One region of the Agrobacterium radiobacter genome, then DNA from elsewhere that is predicted to be linked to it. Evidence: riboswitches for the same ligand, from Rfam matches in the RefSeq annotation. Region 1 holds a riboswitch; the other holds the start of a gene.
The links. Region 1 has a riboswitch for cobalamin ahead of MRBLRC7O_RS02675 (CbtB domain-containing protein). Riboswitches for the same ligand answer to the same signal wherever they lie in the genome.
Positions count from the first base shown of each region.

Region 1 (7,851 bases):
ACCACGCAGTTCGGCTCCGGCTGGGCATGGGTTTCCGTCAAGAACGGCAAGCTCGAAATCTCCAAGACCCCGAACGGCGAAAACCCGCTGGTTCATGGCGCAGAACCGATCCTCGGCGTCGACGTATGGGAACACTCCTACTACATCGATTACCGCAACCTGCGTCCGAAGTACCTCGAAGCCTTCGTTGATAATCTCATCAACTGGGACTACGTCCTGGAGCGTTACGAAGCCGCCGCCAAGTAAGGCTTGCGGAACGGAATTTTCGAACACCCGGCCCTCGCGCCGGGTGTTCTGCTTTTGGGATGTCGTTCTCTGTCACAAGCCTGTCATCCGCCGGGTTTATCGCGGCGCATCATGACTGAAAAAACCACGCCTCTCTTCTCCTTCGGCATTGTCGCCGATCCCCAATACGCCGATGCCGATCCGCGCCCCGAGATGGGCCGATATTACGCTGAAAGCCCGAAAAAGCTCGCAGACGCGATCGACGCCTTCAACCGCGAAGATCTGGCCTTCGTGGTGACGCTGGGCGATATCATCGACCGCGGCTTTGAAAATTTCGATGCGATCCTTGCCGTTTACGACAAGCTTCGCCACCGGTCAGTCCTGCTGCCAGGCAATCACGATTTCGCCGTCGCCGCTGAGCATTTGCCCGATATCCATAACCGCCTCGGCATGTCCGCCCCCTGGCATGATTTTTCCATCGGCGACGTTCGCTTCGTCGTGCTTGACGGCAACGAGGTCAGCCTTTTCGCCCCGCCGCCCGGCGATCCGCGTCGCGCGCTTGCTGCAGAGCGGCTGAAGCGTCTGGCGGATGCGGGCGCAATCAATGCGCAGGACTGGAACGCCTCGTTCAGCGATGAACAGTTCGAATGGCTGCAGACGGTTCTGCAAAAGGCGGATGCGGCAGGCGAAAAAGTGATCGTTCTCTGCCACTACCCTGTCTATCCGGAAAACGCCCACAACATGTGGGACGCGCCGCGCATCCTCGAGCTTCTCGGCGCGCATCCTTCGGTCGTCGCGTGGTTCAACGGCCATAATCACGAGGGCAATTACGGCGTGCTGGGCCATACCCACTTCGTGAATTTCAAGGGCATGGTGGATACGCCCGACCAGAACACGTTTGCCATCGCCGATGTCTTTGCCGACCGAATCGCCATTCGCGGTTTCGGGCGCGAGGAGGACCGGGTGCTGGGGTATTTGCTGCAAAACGCTGCCGTGCTTTGAGGCCAGACTCCCCTCCGCCGCTCAAACGCGTGTCGACTGGATTCCTGTGACGAGCACAGGAATGAGGGTGGAGAGGGGTGCTCCGGCTCCGACAGAGAACAAAGGCTGCGAGCTGCACTATCTCGTGCTCGTCGCACAACGCCAGCTTAATCTGTCGCGCGTTCCGGAGTTCTGTTTCCCGGCTGGTTGCTCTGCCAGCCGCTCATCCACAATTGCCGCAGCTTCTCGCCTTCGAGCTTGAAGAAGCTGCCCGTGGTGTCGCAGCTCAGCACCCGGTCCGAGCGGAAATTGCGGATCGCCTGCCGTAGTTCGCACCAGGCGACGATATTCACCGTTTCGGAATAATAGATCACCGCAATCGGCCCAATCCGTCGTTGCGTTTCCGCGCCGGCTTCATCGCGATAGGTGATCTCCAGTTTCTCCTCGTCGCGCACCGCGCGCCTGACCGTGGCAAGATCGACGCCTGCTGGCGCCGGCGCGATGCTGCCCCAGGCGTGCAGGGCATTAGCGGAGAGGGTTTTCGACAGGGGGTCGGGCAGGGAGGCGGCGATCTTGTCGCTGACCTGCCTGGCCGCCTGCCGCAATTCGGCATCGCCGGTGCGGGCGACCATGGCGAGCGCCAGCACGATCGCCTCCGTCTCTTCTATGGAAAACATCAGCGGCGGCAGGTTGAAGCCGGGACGCAGGATATAACCGACGCCGCGTTCCCCTTCGATCGGCACGCGCATGGTCTGAAGCGCTGCTATGTCGCGATAGACCGAGCGCACCGTCACCTCCAGCGCCTCGGCAATCGTCTGCGCGGTGACCGGCCTGCGCGCCACCCGCAGGATCTGGATGATCTCGAACAGTCTCGACGCCTTGCGCATTGCCGTTTTTCCCGGTTGCTTCGCCACGCAACTGACACAACGCTGTCAGTTGGTCTTTCCTATAAATGGAGAAACACATTGAGAAACATGGGCTTTCCCGAATGTGTCATGAACCGTTTTGGGAGATACTGACATGAGTTACGCCGAAAATCTCTGGCTTTTCTTTCTGGTCCTGTTCGGCATCATCATTCTGCCGGGCATGGACATGCTGTTTGTGCTGGCAAGCGCGCTGACGGGCGGCAAAAGAACCGGCCTTTCCGCCGCAAGCGGCATGAGCGCCGGCGGCATCGTGCATTCGCTTTACGGCGCGTTGGGCGTCGGCATGCTCGCCGCCTGGATGCCGTCGCTGTTCCTGCCGCTTCTGGTCTTTGGCGCCGCCTATATGATCTGGATCGGCATCGGCCTGATGCGCAGCGCGATTGTCGTGAACGGCGACGAGGCCCAGGCGAGCGCTTCGGTCAGAAAAGCCTTCTGGCGGGCGGTGCTGACCTGCCTTTCCAATCCGAAGGCCTATCTGTTCATGATGGCGATCTATCCGCAATTTCTCAAACCCGCCTATGGCCCGATCTGGATGCAGGGGCTGGTGATGGGCGCGATGGTGGCGGTGACGCAGTTCACCGTCTACGGCGCGCTGGCGCTGACGGCGGATAAAAGCCGGGCATGGCTTGTTTCCTCGCCCGCCGCCACGATCTTCATCGGTCGCGCCGCCGGTTTCATGCTGATTGCCGCAGCGCTTCTCACGCTCTGGGAGGCCTTGTCTTAGGCTTCTGTTTTCACGATGGAATTCACCGCAATGTGACTTCTTTTCGCCATCCGGAAAGGGCATCCTCGCGCCGTTCCATCTAGCGCCCGGTGTCCCAGCCGGAATCAAGGAGAGTGTGCATGAAACTGAAAACCATCACGGCGGCCATGCTTTTCGGCTGTCTTTGCGCCGGAGCGGTCTACGCTGCCGGCGAAGTCGAAAAACGTGAAGGCATGATGAAGCAGATCGGCGGCGCCATGGGTTCACTCGCCGCCATCTCCAAGGGCGAGAAGCCCTTTGATGCTGATACCGTCAAGGCCGCCGTGACGACCATCGGCACCAATGCCAAGGCCTTCCCGGAGCAGTTCCCCGCCGGCACCGAGACCGGCAGCGCGGCTGCTCCCGCCATCTGGGAAAATTTCGAGGACTTCAAGGCCAAGGCCGCCAAGCTTGGCACGGATGCGGACATCGTTCTCGCCAATCTCCCCGGCGATCAGGCGGGCGTTGCCACCGCCATGAAGACGCTCGGGGCCGATTGCGGCACCTGCCACCAGACCTACCGTCTGAAGAAATAATCGAATGATTCTGGAAACGCCGCTTCCCGGCGGCGTTTTCTCACGCTCGAAAGGCATCTGACCGGGTCAGGTGAGAATGGGGAGAGGGGTATGTCCTCCATCTGGACGAAACTCGCTGGCGGGGCCGTGGTCGCGGCGATTGCCGGCTACGGCATATTCGCCTGGGTCACCGCGCCGGAACGTCAGGCGCCAAGCCATTGGGTCAGCCTTGGCGAACCGGATCTGGCCAATGGCGAAACGCTGTTCTGGGCGGGCGGCTGTGCAAGCTGTCATGCCGCACCCGATGCGAAGGGTGAGGCGCTGTTGACGCTTGCGGGCGGGCAGGCGCTGAAAAGCCCCTTCGGCACCTTTCATGTGCCCAATATTTCTTCCGATCCGCAGCATGGTATCGGCGGCTGGACGCTGGCGGAATTCGGCGATGCGATGACGCGTGGTGTGGGCAGGAACGGTGAGCACCTTTACCCGTCCTTTCCCTATGCCTCCTATGCCCGCATGACGCAGAAGGACATCAACGATCTCTTCGGTTATCTGAAAGCCCTGCCGGCCAGCCAGAACGATGCGCCGGATCACAAACTGCCGTTCCCGTTCAACCTGCGCATGGCGCTGGGCGGCTGGAAGTTCCTTTATTTCGACCCCTCCGCACCGCCGCGCGTCGAGCTTGCCAATGCCAATGCCGAATTGCTGCGCGGTCAATATCTGGTGGAAGGGCCGGGCCATTGCGGCGAGTGCCATACGCCGCGCAATGCGCTCGGCGGTTTCCTTGCCGATAAGTGGCTGGCTGGCGGCCCCAATCCGGAAGGCGAAGGCCGCATTCCTGACATTACCCCCGGCTCGCAAAGCATCGGAAGCTGGGCCAAGGTCGATATTGCGAGCTATCTGGAAACCGGCTTCACCCCGGAATTCGACAGCGTCGGCGGTTCCATGGTCAAGGTGCAGCAGAACATGGCGCATCTGACGGCGGATGACCGCGATGCGATCGCCGCCTATCTGAAGGCCATTCCGGCGCGGTAGGGTGCCCTGGGCGCATGCGCGCCCATTGACTCCCGCCGCCACCCATCGGATAACAATCCTGTGATGGTTCCTTCCGGGCGTTCCGGAAGGTGAAAAGGGAACACGATAGGGAGAAATCCTCATTCGTGGCTGCCCCCGCAACTGTGAGCGGAGAGCCTGAAACGAAGTGCCACTGGCAAGCCATTTTCCGGGAACCGAGGTTTCCAGGGAGGGCGATGCCGGGAAGGTGTTTCAGGTTTTGACCCGTAAGCCAGGAGACCTGCCATCACGGAAATGTCCATGCCGGCGGGGTGTCCGGAAGAGCGGAATTTCAGGGTGGCGAGATCAATGCCTCCCTGTGTCAGTCTCGTATCCCCGTGGTGAAGTGTATCGCATGCGGTCTTGCGGCTCCCGCCGTTCGGCCGTGTCTAAAGGCGCGGGGTCGCGCCGGGAGAGGGGTCACCATGTCCATCCAGCAGAATACGGCCAATTCAGCCGTTTCCGCAAAAACGGGCAGCTTCGCGCAATCGCTGACGGCGATCGTGCTTGGCCTGTTTGTTGTCGGTTTTGTCGGCTTTTCCCATGTGGAAGCCGTTCACAATGCCGCGCATGACACGCGTCATGCCAATGCCTTCCCCTGCCATTGAGGGGAAACGGCATGTCATCTTTTCGCAATATCGTCTTTACCGCGGTTCTCGTCGGCATTCTCGGCGGCTTTGCCGTGTCTGCCATGCAGGCTTTCGGCACCACGCCGCTCATCCTTCAGGCGGAAACCTATGAGAGCGCCGGTGGCGAGGCGCCTCACAGCCATGATGCGACGGCGCCCGGTGCTGCGGTTCCCGCCCATGAGCACAATGACGAGGCCTGGGTTCCGGCCGATGGCTTCGAGCGCACCGCCTATACTGTCGCCGCCAATGTCCTGACCGCCATCGGTTATGCGCTTGTCCTGACCGGCCTTATTTCGCTGCGCGGCACGAATGGCGGCTGGCGCGAAGGCCTTCTCTGGGGCGTTGCCGGTTTTGCCGCCGTCATGCTGGCCCCGATGATCGGCCTGCCGCCGGAACTGCCGGGCAGCCCGGCCGCCGCACTTGAGGCGCGGCAGATCTGGTGGCTCTCGACGGTTGCCGCAACCGCGGGCGGCATTGCGCTGATCGCATTCCGCCGCGAACCCTGGGCCATCGTTCTGGCGCTGGTGTTGATCGTCGCGCCGCATGTGGTGGGCGCACCCCTGCCGCCGGAAGGTGAACATGCGCTGGCGCCGCTGCCGCTGGAGCGTCAGTTCATCGTCGCCGCCACCATCACGAGCTTCGTTTTCTGGGCTTTGCTCGGAACATTGAGCGCGTTTTTCCTGAAGCGCTTCCAGCAGGCGTAAATCCATGCAGGACGCAGCGGAATGGAGTGAGGAACTCGATGCGCTGCGTTTTGCCGTTCCCGGTCACGGCGCTTTCTGCGCCGTGCACCGCCTTGCCTTCAAGGCGGTGCTGGGGCCGAGCCCTACAGAAGAGGGGGCTCTTGCCTTTTCCACGACCATGAGGTCGCCTTTGTGGCGGCGGCACTTGCCAAGATAAAACATGCAAATTCACCTGCCGGCCGTAGCCTGCATTTGAACAGCCGCGATATTCGCCGGGCGATTGCCGGGGAGGGCGGCGATCACGCAGCACGTGTTTGCCGGGTGCTGGATCAGCGATAATCATCGCTGTTCTCACCTCCGTCATCCCGGCCTCGAGCCGGGATCCAGCCAGCCCAAGTCCTTGGGCTGAGAGGAGTCTTTCCGCCGCGCAGACGCGCGTCGGCTGGATTCCGGCCCAAGGCGGGAATGACGGGGAGTAGAGGGAGTGCAAACAACCGAGACGGCTGCGCCTCAGCGATGCTCCGCCGCAAAAACCTGAAGTTCCGCCTCGGCTTCCGGACCAAAGAGGCCGAGGTGTTTCAGGATTTCCACCGCAAAACTCACCGGCGCGCTGCCGGCGGCCGTGATGATGCCGCGATCGCTGACTGCTTTCGGCTGGTCGCGATAAAGCGCCTCGCCGCTATAGACGGCATAGGCCTTGTGCGATGCCAGCGAATTGCCGGTATGGGCGACATCGTTCAGAACGCCCGTGCCGCCGAGCGCGCTCGCCGCCGCACAGATGCCGGCCACCAGCCGGTCCCTGTCGCGAAACCGGTGCACCAGCCCGCCAAGATCGACAGCCGTTCCCTTTTCCCAGCTGAGACCGCCGGGAATGACAAGCGCATCGATGCCAACAGGATCAAGCGCGTCATAGGATGTGTCAGGCGTTACATTCAGCCCGCCCATGGACGTTACCGGCCGGCCATCAGGCGTGGCATAGATGATTTCGACGCCGAGATAGCCGCGCGCTGCGGCAGCAAGCAGCGCCGGTTCCCAGTCAGCAAAATCCTGCGCGAGCGCAATGGCGATCCGTGTCATGGTCGTCTCCGTTGATGCCAATCAGGCAATTGACTGCATGTAGCGCATGCCGGTAACCGGCCGGGGCGCGAAATCCATGTTTTCGTAGAAGCGATGCGCCGCGACATTGCCTGTTGTGGCGCTGACGGAAAGATAGTCGCAGCCGAGACGCTTGGCGATATCGCGGGCGCGGGAAACCAGATGCTGACCGGTGCCATGGCCGCGATGGCCGTCACGCACGAAGAGATGATGCAGCTCAAGCCCGCGCCGGCCTTCCTGCGCCCTGTAGAGCGGCAGAAGCAGGGCGTAACCGATCAGCGCGCCATCGGCTTCGGCCACGAGGCCATGCACCCAGGGCAGCGGGCCGAACAGGTCGCGTTCCAGTTTCGCCGGCGTGATCGCCGCCGCATCGCCGTGGTAGGAGGCAAGCAGCGTGATCATCTCGTTGAGTTCGGGCAAGTCCGTCTTGCGTGCGCCACGAATGATGACGACGGGCGGTCTTTCGAGTGTAAGGGAGCTATCTTCGGTCATTTTTTCGGTCCTTTGGTCTTATCGGTGCCGTCAGGACGCTTGAGAAACAACAAAGCCGCCTGACGGCGGCTTGTTGACAACATGATCTGTCGAGCCGCCCTTAGAGGTAGGCCCAAAAGTACGAGCAGGAGATGGGTGCGCGTTCGTTGATCATGGAAAATGCAATGCGCCCGAATCCGTAATCTGTCAAGCCCGGTTTTCCGTTCAGTGCTCACCCTCGCACATGTCATGATTGGAAAGCGCGCGGATGACGTAACAATCCTCGATCGAATGGCCGTGGCAGTGGGAGACGATACGCTCCAGCTCATGCTCCAGCTTCTTGAGGCTGGCGATCTTTTCTCGCACATGGGCGAGATGTTCGGCAGCGATGCGGTCCGCGCCCTCGCATGGCATCTGCCGGTGCTGGCTAAGCGCGATCAGTTCGCGGATGGCGTCGATGTTCAGCCCGAGATCCCGCGCATGGCGGATGAAGGCCAGCCGGTCGAGGTCGGCCTTTTCGTAACGGCGCTGATT
Region 1 covers NZ_JBEGHX010000001.1:539,246-547,096, forward strand. Annotated here, with positions in the region: gene MRBLRC7O_RS02645 (superoxide dismutase) at 1-246, shown strand, start outside; gene MRBLRC7O_RS02650 (metallophosphoesterase) at 358-1,227, shown strand; gene MRBLRC7O_RS02655 (helix-turn-helix transcriptional regulator) at 1,374-2,093, opposite strand; gene MRBLRC7O_RS02660 (LysE family translocator) at 2,227-2,856, shown strand; gene MRBLRC7O_RS02665 (c-type cytochrome) at 2,976-3,410, shown strand; gene MRBLRC7O_RS02670 (c-type cytochrome) at 3,501-4,421, shown strand; cobalamin riboswitch at 4,469-4,702, shown strand; gene MRBLRC7O_RS02675 (CbtB domain-containing protein) at 4,865-5,047, shown strand; gene MRBLRC7O_RS02680 (CbtA family protein) at 5,059-5,772, shown strand; partial or broken gene MRBLRC7O_RS02685 (hypothetical protein) at 5,777-6,090, shown strand; gene MRBLRC7O_RS02690 (type 1 glutamine amidotransferase family protein) at 6,262-6,828, opposite strand; gene MRBLRC7O_RS02695 (GNAT family N-acetyltransferase) at 6,850-7,338, opposite strand; gene MRBLRC7O_RS02700 (MerR family transcriptional regulator) at 7,543-7,851, opposite strand, start outside.

Region 2 (7,851 bases), 2.0 Mb from region 1:
TCTTGATACCGATGAGGCGGGTCTCAAAGGCCACGGGCTGACCTTCACCATCGGCCGCGGCAATGACATCTGCTGCATGGCCATCGAAGCGATGCGTCATCTGGTGGTCGGCACCGATCTTGCTACCGTTACCGAGAATCCGGGCAAATATTGGCGGCATCTGACGAGCGACAGCCAGCTGCGCTGGATCGGCCCGGATAAGGGCGCGATGCATCTCGCCACCGGCGCCGTTGTGAATGCGGTATGGGATCTGCTGGCCAAGAAGGCGGGCAAGCCGGTGTGGCAGCTTGTTGCCGATATGAGCCCGGAAGAAATCGCCGATATCGTCGATTATCGCTATCTGACCGACGTGCTCACCCGCGACGATGCGCTCGCGATCCTCAAAAAAGCCGAAAGCGGCAAGAAGCAACGTATCGAGACGCTGAAGAACGAAGGTTACGCCTGCTATACCACGTCGGCCGGCTGGCTTGGCTATGACGACGCCAAGCTGCGCCGTCTTTGCCAGGAAGCCATCGATGCCGGTTTCAACCATGTGAAGATGAAGGTCGGCCGTGATCTGGAAGACGACATTCGCCGTCTTACCATAGCCCGCGAGGTGATTGGTCCCGACCGTTACCTGATGATCGATGCCAATCAGGTGTGGGAAGTTGATCAGGCAATCGAGTGGGTGAATAAGCTCGCCTTTTCCAAGCCCTTCTTCATCGAAGAACCGACCAGCCCGGATGATGTCGCTGGCCATCGCAAAATTCGTGCTGCCATCGGCTCGGTGAAGGTGGCGACGGGCGAAATGTGCCAGAACCGGATCATGTTCAAGCAGTTCATCGCTGAAGGCGCGATCGATGTGGTGCAGATCGACAGCTGCCGCATGGGTGGCCTGAACGAGGTGCTGGCGGTTCTCCTGATCGCCGCCAAATACAATTTACCGGTTTGGCCGCATGCCGGCGGCGTCGGCCTTTGCGAATATGTGCAGCATCTGTCGATGATCGACTATCTGGTGGTATCTGGTACGAAGGAAGGCCGCGTGATCGAATATGTCGACCACCTGCACGAGCACTTCATCGAACCCTGCGATATCAGAAACGCCGCTTACATGCCGCCGAAACTGCCGGGCTTCTCCATCGAAATGAAGCCGGAGTCGATCGAGACCTACACCTTCGAGGAATAACCAAAGGATGACAGCGCCTCCTCAAGGCGCTGCCACTCCGTTTCGCTCCCGGGAAGGCCGAAACGCACGTCGTTCGGCCTTTCATCAAAAATGCGGACCAGAATGCCGTGTTGGCCAAGATGGCTGAACAGTTCGGTGGCGCGAGGGTTCCGCGCCAGAGTAAAAAGGGACGTACCGCCGGCAATCGCCAGTCCCACTTTTTCCAGCATGTCGTTCATGCGCCGGGTGTCTTCGGCAAGGCGCAGACGCATGGACGATTGCCATTTTCCATCTGCCAGAGCCTGTGTTGCGATATGCAGCGCAGGGCCGGAAACCGCCCAGGGGCCGAGCCGCGCTTCAAGTTCAGCGGCGATATCGGGCTTCGCAATGGCGAAACCCAGCCGAACGCCGGCCATACCATAAAATTTGCCGAAAGAGCGCAGGATCACCAGCGCATCCTGGCTGGCTGCATTTGCGAGGCTTTCTGCACCTCCTCCCGTCTCGATGAAGGCTTCGTCCACGACGAGCAGCCCGCCCTTGTCGCGCATGGCTTCGGCCAGCGACAGCAACGCTGCGCGATCCGTGATGCGGCCATCGGGATTGTTGGGATTAACCACCACGGCATAGTCGTGAGCCGACAGCTCCCTGGTGTTTTCCAACTCGGTTACGGCAAGTCCGGCCATACGTGCGGTCCGGGCATGTTCCGCATAGGCGGGTGAAAGCACGGCGCCGCTCTTGGCCCCGCGAGCAAGTGCAATCTGAGCCAGTAATGGCATCAGCATCTGGGTGCCGGGGGAAAGCGTCACATGCCGGGCGGAAGGCGCGCCGAAATGGGCTGCAGCCAGCTGTTTCAATTCTTCGGCGGCATCCGGTTCCGGCAGGCGGGTGAATGCGCTGGCGGGAACGGCCGAATGCGGATAGGAGTGCGGATTGATCCCGGTCGAAAGGTCGATCCACGGTGCCGGCGCTTCAGGAAACATCAGACGCGCCCTGCCGAGATTGCCGCCGTGACGGATCGCAGCCCGCGCCTTTTCTGGTACTGTTTCACCCATGTTCTTTGCTCTCGCTTTCCTGTCGCTCTTGATCGAACGCCTGACCGGTTATCCGGACTGGCTGTTCAAACGCATAGGCCATCCCGTAACCTGGGTCGGTTCGCTTATCGCGCTGCTGGACAAAAAATGGAACCGGGAGAACGAGTCATTTTCACAGCGCAAGGCGGCAGGTGTGGCGGCTCTGGCCGGTTTCGTCGGGCTGACGCTGCTTGTTGCGTGGTTTGCGCAATCCACCCTGATTTTTCTGCCCTTCGGCATTTTGCTGGTTGCCGTGCTGGGCGCTTCGCTTCCGGCGCAGAAAAGTCTTGAGCAGCATGTGGAGGCTGTCGCCACTGCTCTGGAGCGCGAGGGCGTGGGCGGTGGCCGCAAGGCGGTATCGATGATCGTCGGGCGCGATCCGCAAAAGCTTGATGAGGCGGCGATCTGCCGGGCGGCGATCGAAAGTCTGGCCGAGAATTTTTCCGACGGCATCGTTGCACCCGCCCTGTGGCTCGGTCTCCTGGGCCTGCCGGGCGGCGCGGCTTACAAGGCAATCAATACGGCTGACAGCATGATCGGCCATCGCTCACCCCGCCATGAGGCCTTCGGCTGGGCGTCCGCCCGGCTGGACGATCTGGTCAATCTGCCGGCGTCGAGACTGAGCGGCGGTCTTTTCGTGGCCGCTTCGTTTTTCGTGAAGGGCGCATCACCCGGCGGGGCCATTGCCGCGATACGTCGCGATGCCCATCACCACCGTTCCCCCAATGCCGGCTGGCCGGAGGCGGCGCTGGCCGGCGCTCTGGGCTTCGCGCTTGCAGGGCCGCGCTCCTATGGCGGGCAGATGATGGAGGCGCGCTTCATGGGTGAAGGCGGGAGGGCGACGCTTGTTGCGGAGGATATTCGCAGGGCGCTGCGACTGGCGCGGGTGGCCGATCTGCTGTTGATCGGCCTGTTCGGACTTCTGGCGATCCTTATCGCGCTATAGCCAGCAGACGGTCGAGGTCGAGGTGCTGCTCCATATGGACCGCAAGATGATCGAGAACAGTCTCCACCTGCGCATCATAGTTCAGGTCCGCGCCCTGCCCGCCGAGACGCTCCAGCCATGCGCCGCGTTGGCGATCATCCGCGAAAAGACCGTGAATATAGGTGCCGAAGACGCGGCCAGAGGCCGAGATGGCGCCATCATTATGCCCATCGAGCGTCGAGAACGGCAGATGGTCCGTCATGCCTGTGGTTTCGCCGACATGCATTTCGTAGCCGGATAAATCTATGCCGTCGAAACTCGTGCCGCGAACGGAAATGAGCCGCTTGTCGCCCGTCAGAACCGTGTCGACATCCAGCAGGCCCATTCCCTCGACCGTCGCTGGCGATCCTTCGATACCGTCAGGATCGGCAACTGTTTTTCCAAGCATCTGGTATCCGCCGCAGAGGCCCAGAACATAGCCGCCGCGTCTTACATGCGCCTTGATATCAATGTCCAGGCCAGCATTCTTCAGCACGGCAAGGTCGGCGATAGTGGATTTCGAACCGCACAGCAGGATCAGACGGCAATCGGTAGGAATTGTCTCGCCCGGCCGCACGCGGATCAGTTCGACATCGGGTTCCATGTCCAGGGGATCGAGATCATCGAAATTGGAAATATGCGGCAGGATCGGCACGGCAATGCGGATCTTCGCGCCAGGTTTCCGCTCAGCCGGGCCGGAAAGCCCGAGAGCATCCTCCGCCGGCAATTGTGCGGCGTCGGCAAAATGCGGCAGAAGCCCGATGGAGGCCCAGCCGGTCTTTTCCGCAATTATCCGCATGCCGTCCGAAAACAGGGCCGGATCACCGCGAAAGCGGTTGACGATAAAACCTTCGATCATCGCCGCGTCTTCAGCTTCGAGCACGGCTTTGGTACCGACGAGGCTGGCGATGACGCCGCCCCGGTCGATATCGCCGATCAGGATCACAGGCGCGTCCGCAGCTCTCGCAAATCCCATATTGGCGATGTCATTGGCACGCAGGTTGATTTCGGACGCGCTGCCCGCCCCTTCCACCAGCACCAGATCGGCCTGCTGTTTCAGGAGCTCGAAGCTTTCCAGCACGCGCGGCATCAGTCCGGCCTTCATGTGCTGGTAATCGGCCGCTTTGGCATTGCCGGCGATCTTGCCCTGCACGACCACCTGTGCGCCGGTTTCGCTCTGCGGCTTCAGGAGCACCGGGTTCATGTGCACGGAAAGCGGCACGCCCGCCGCCCGCGCCTGCAGCGCCTGCGCGCGGCCGATCTCGCCGCCATCGGCGGTCACGGCCGCATTGTTCGACATGTTCTGCGGCTTGAACGGCATGACGGACAGGCCGCGCCTGACGAAGGCCCGTGCAAGGCCGGCCACCATCAGCGATTTGCCGACATCCGAGCCGGTTCCCTGAAACATCAGCACGCGTGCAGCCATGTCAGAATTCTATCCCCGCCTGCGCCTTCACGCCCGCCTTGAAATGATGTTTGACGAGGGTCATTTCCGTCACCATGTCGGCGGCGTCGATGAGCGGTTGCTTGGCGTTGCGGCCGGTAACGATGACATGCAGATCGGGCCTGCGGCTGGAAAGCGTTTCCACCACCTCCTCCAGCGGCAGGTAATCGTAGCGGAGTGCGATGTTCAGCTCATCGAGGATCAGCAGGCCGATGGTTTCGTCGGCCATCAGGATCTTGGCTTCTTCCCAGGCCTTTGCCGCCGCTGCGACATCGCGTTTCAGATCCTGCGTGTCCCAGGTGAACCCCTCGCCCATGGTGCGCCAGGCAACCTTGTCGCCGAACAAGGTCAGCGCCTGCTGTTCTCCTGTCGACCATGCACCCTTGATGAATTGCACCACGCCGACCCTGCGTCCAGTGCCGAGCATGCGCAGGGCAAGGCCGAAAGCGGCGGTGGATTTGCCCTTGCCCGGGCCGGTATTAATCATCAGCAGACCTTTTTCGATGGTCTTTTCCGCAACTTCGGCATCCTGCACCGTCTTGCGGTTGACCATTTTCTGCCGGTGGCGTTCGGCTTCGCTGTCGCTGATGTCGCGTGTCATTGCATTTTCCTTTTCATCCAGCTGTGCGAGATCCGGTGCCCCCGCCATTCGGAGCGGCGACTATACCCAATTTGCCGCACCCGGCAATGTGCCGCCGCAGGGCCCGCAGCATTGACCCTCACGTCCGTTCAGCCTAAGGGTAACGGACTGACGGTCTTTTCCCGGCAACGGGAGAAGCTAAGAGGGAACACGGTTCCAACCCGATTACCGGGTCATTCCGTGGCTGCCCCCGCAACTGTAAGCGGTAAGCCCGCACCGTAAAGCCACTGGACCCTTGAAGATGGTTCGGGAAGGCGGTGTCAGGGTGTAAAGCCGCGAGCCAGGAGACCTGCCGTTTCAGGAAAAACGTCTGCCGGGCGGGGTGCTCCGGTCAGTCGGTTAGATCGAACATCCGGTTTGCGCTTGCCCGCATGCCGTTTTCGACATCCGCACCCCGAGATTTTTTGCAAGGCGCGGGAAACGATACGGTTTGGATATTTCAGCGACATATTCTTCTACGAGTGGAAACATGCAGGACGAAACGGCGTCCGGCGTGACCGTCTTCATTTGCAGAAGCTGTCGCGATGAAGCCGACGCCAATGCCGAACCGCGCCCCGGTTCGCGTCTCGCCGATGCCGTCATGGCAAAGGCGGAGGAAACGGGTGTCACCGTTCGTTCCGTCAACTGTCTTGCCAATTGCAAGCGCGGCCTCAGCGCCGTGCTGCGCAGCGCCAATGGCTGGTCCTATGTATTCGGCGGGCTGACGACCGGTGATGCGGAAGATTTGTTGACCGGCGCGCGGCTGCTGGCCGCCGCCCCCGATGGTCTGATGCCCTGGCGCGGCCGCCCCGAACCATTAAAGCGCGGCATGGTGGCGCGCATTCCCCCATTCGATTTTACCGAGGAGAGATCATGAGCACCCTTCTGGACCGCGTTCCCTGCACCATCGTTACCGGTTTTCTGGGGGCCGGCAAAACCACGCTGCTGCGCGGTCTTCTCGAAAAGCTTGACGGCAAGCGGCTGGCGATCATCGTCAATGAATTCGGCGATATCGGCATCGATGGCGAGATTCTGAAAGGCTGCGGCATTGAAAGCTGCCCGGAAGAAAACATCGTCGAACTGGCCAATGGCTGCATCTGCTGTACGGTGGCGGATGATTTCCAGCCCGCCATCGAACAGATTCTGAGCCGCCAGCCGAAGGTGGAGCATATCCTCATCGAGACCTCGGGCCTTGCCTTGCCGAAGCCCTTGGTGCAGGCCTTCCAGTGGCCGGCCATCAAGAGCCGTGTGACGGTGGATGCCGTCGTGGCCGTGGTGGATGGCGCTGCCCTCGCCGAAGGGCAGGTGGCGCATGACATGGAAGCGCTCGCCGCTCAGCGGGCCAATGACGAGGCGCTCGATCATGATGACCCGGTTGAAGAGGTTTTCGAGGATCAGGTCGCCTGCGCCGATCTTATTGTGCTGACCAAGGCCGATCTTCTTGACGATGCCGGCCTGGACAAGGCCAAGGCGCATATTCTCGAACATCTGCCGAAGGCAGCAAAGATCGTCGTGGCCTCCAATGGCGCTATCGATCCCGCCGTGCTGATCGGTCTTGGCCTTGCGGTGGAAGAGGATATCGAAAACCGCCGCACCCACCATGATGGCGAGCTTGACCACGAGCATGACGATTTCGACAGCTTCGTCATCGATTTGCCGGCCGTCACCGACCCGGAAGCGCTGGCTATCCGTATCGCCGAGACGGCTGCTGCGGAAAATGTCCTGCGGATCAAGGGCTTCATCGAAGTTTCCGCAAAGCCGATGCGCCTGCAGGTGCAGGCTGTCGGCAGCCGCGTCAACCACTATTACGACCGGCCCTGGGCCGCGGGTGAAGAACGCCGCAGCCGTCTCGTCGTCATCGGTGAAAAGGGCCTCAATCGCGAGAAGATCGAGCAGATGCTGGCCGCCTGACGATGCATATTCTCGCCACCACATCCTCGTCTCTGGACGACCTGATAGAGCCGGTTGATCTCAACCAGCCCCGGTCGGATGTGGTGATGCTATCGTTTTCGGCAAGCGATCTGGCCGGGCTGGAACAGGCTTGGCGGCGAACCGAGAGTACACTACCCTCCCTGTCCGCCGCCAACCTGTCCGAGCTTCGGCACCCGATGTCGGTCGATCTGTGGATTGAAAAGACGGCGGAACACGCCAAGGTTATTCTTATCCGGATTCTCGGCGGTGCAGAACGCTGGCGCTACGGTGTCGATCAGCTTTCCATTCTGGCGCGCAGGCGCGGAATAAGGCTGCTGCTCCTGCCGGGAGAATGCAGCGACCGAGATGAAAAGCTTGAAGCGGCATCAACCGTCGATCGGCGGATCTTGGCCTCTGCCCTCTCCTTCTTCCGCGAGGGTGGGCAGGAGAATATGGGCCGGCTTGCCGGTGGTCTTACCTCCCTTGCAAATGGTGAGACATGGCCGGATATCGAGGCTGAACCGCTGCCGAAAGCCGGTTTCTACCGACCCGGCAGGGGCGTCATGGATCGGGCGGAAGCCTGCGAGGGTTTTCCCGCCGGTGCGCCCCTTTTGCCGATCCTCTTTTACCGCTCCATGCTTCTGGCGGCAGATGCTGCACCTGTGGATGCGCTCTTCGAAGCGCTCTCGCAGCGCGGTT
Region 2 covers NZ_JBEGHX010000001.1:2,493,449-2,501,299, reverse strand. Annotated here, with positions in the region: gene MRBLRC7O_RS12315 (L-fuconate dehydratase) at 1-1,165, shown strand, start outside; gene cobD (threonine-phosphate decarboxylase CobD) at 1,147-2,196, opposite strand; gene cbiB (adenosylcobinamide-phosphate synthase CbiB) at 2,195-3,160, shown strand; gene MRBLRC7O_RS12300 (cobyric acid synthase) at 3,147-4,604, opposite strand; gene cobO (cob(I)yrinic acid a,c-diamide adenosyltransferase) at 4,606-5,223, opposite strand; cobalamin riboswitch at 5,358-5,573, shown strand; gene MRBLRC7O_RS12290 (DUF1636 family protein) at 5,732-6,118, shown strand; gene cobW (cobalamin biosynthesis protein CobW) at 6,115-7,152, shown strand; gene cobN (cobaltochelatase subunit CobN) at 7,155-7,851, shown strand, end outside.
Region 2: another riboswitch for cobalamin. It lies ahead of MRBLRC7O_RS12290 (DUF1636 family protein); the one in region 1 lies ahead of MRBLRC7O_RS02675 (CbtB domain-containing protein).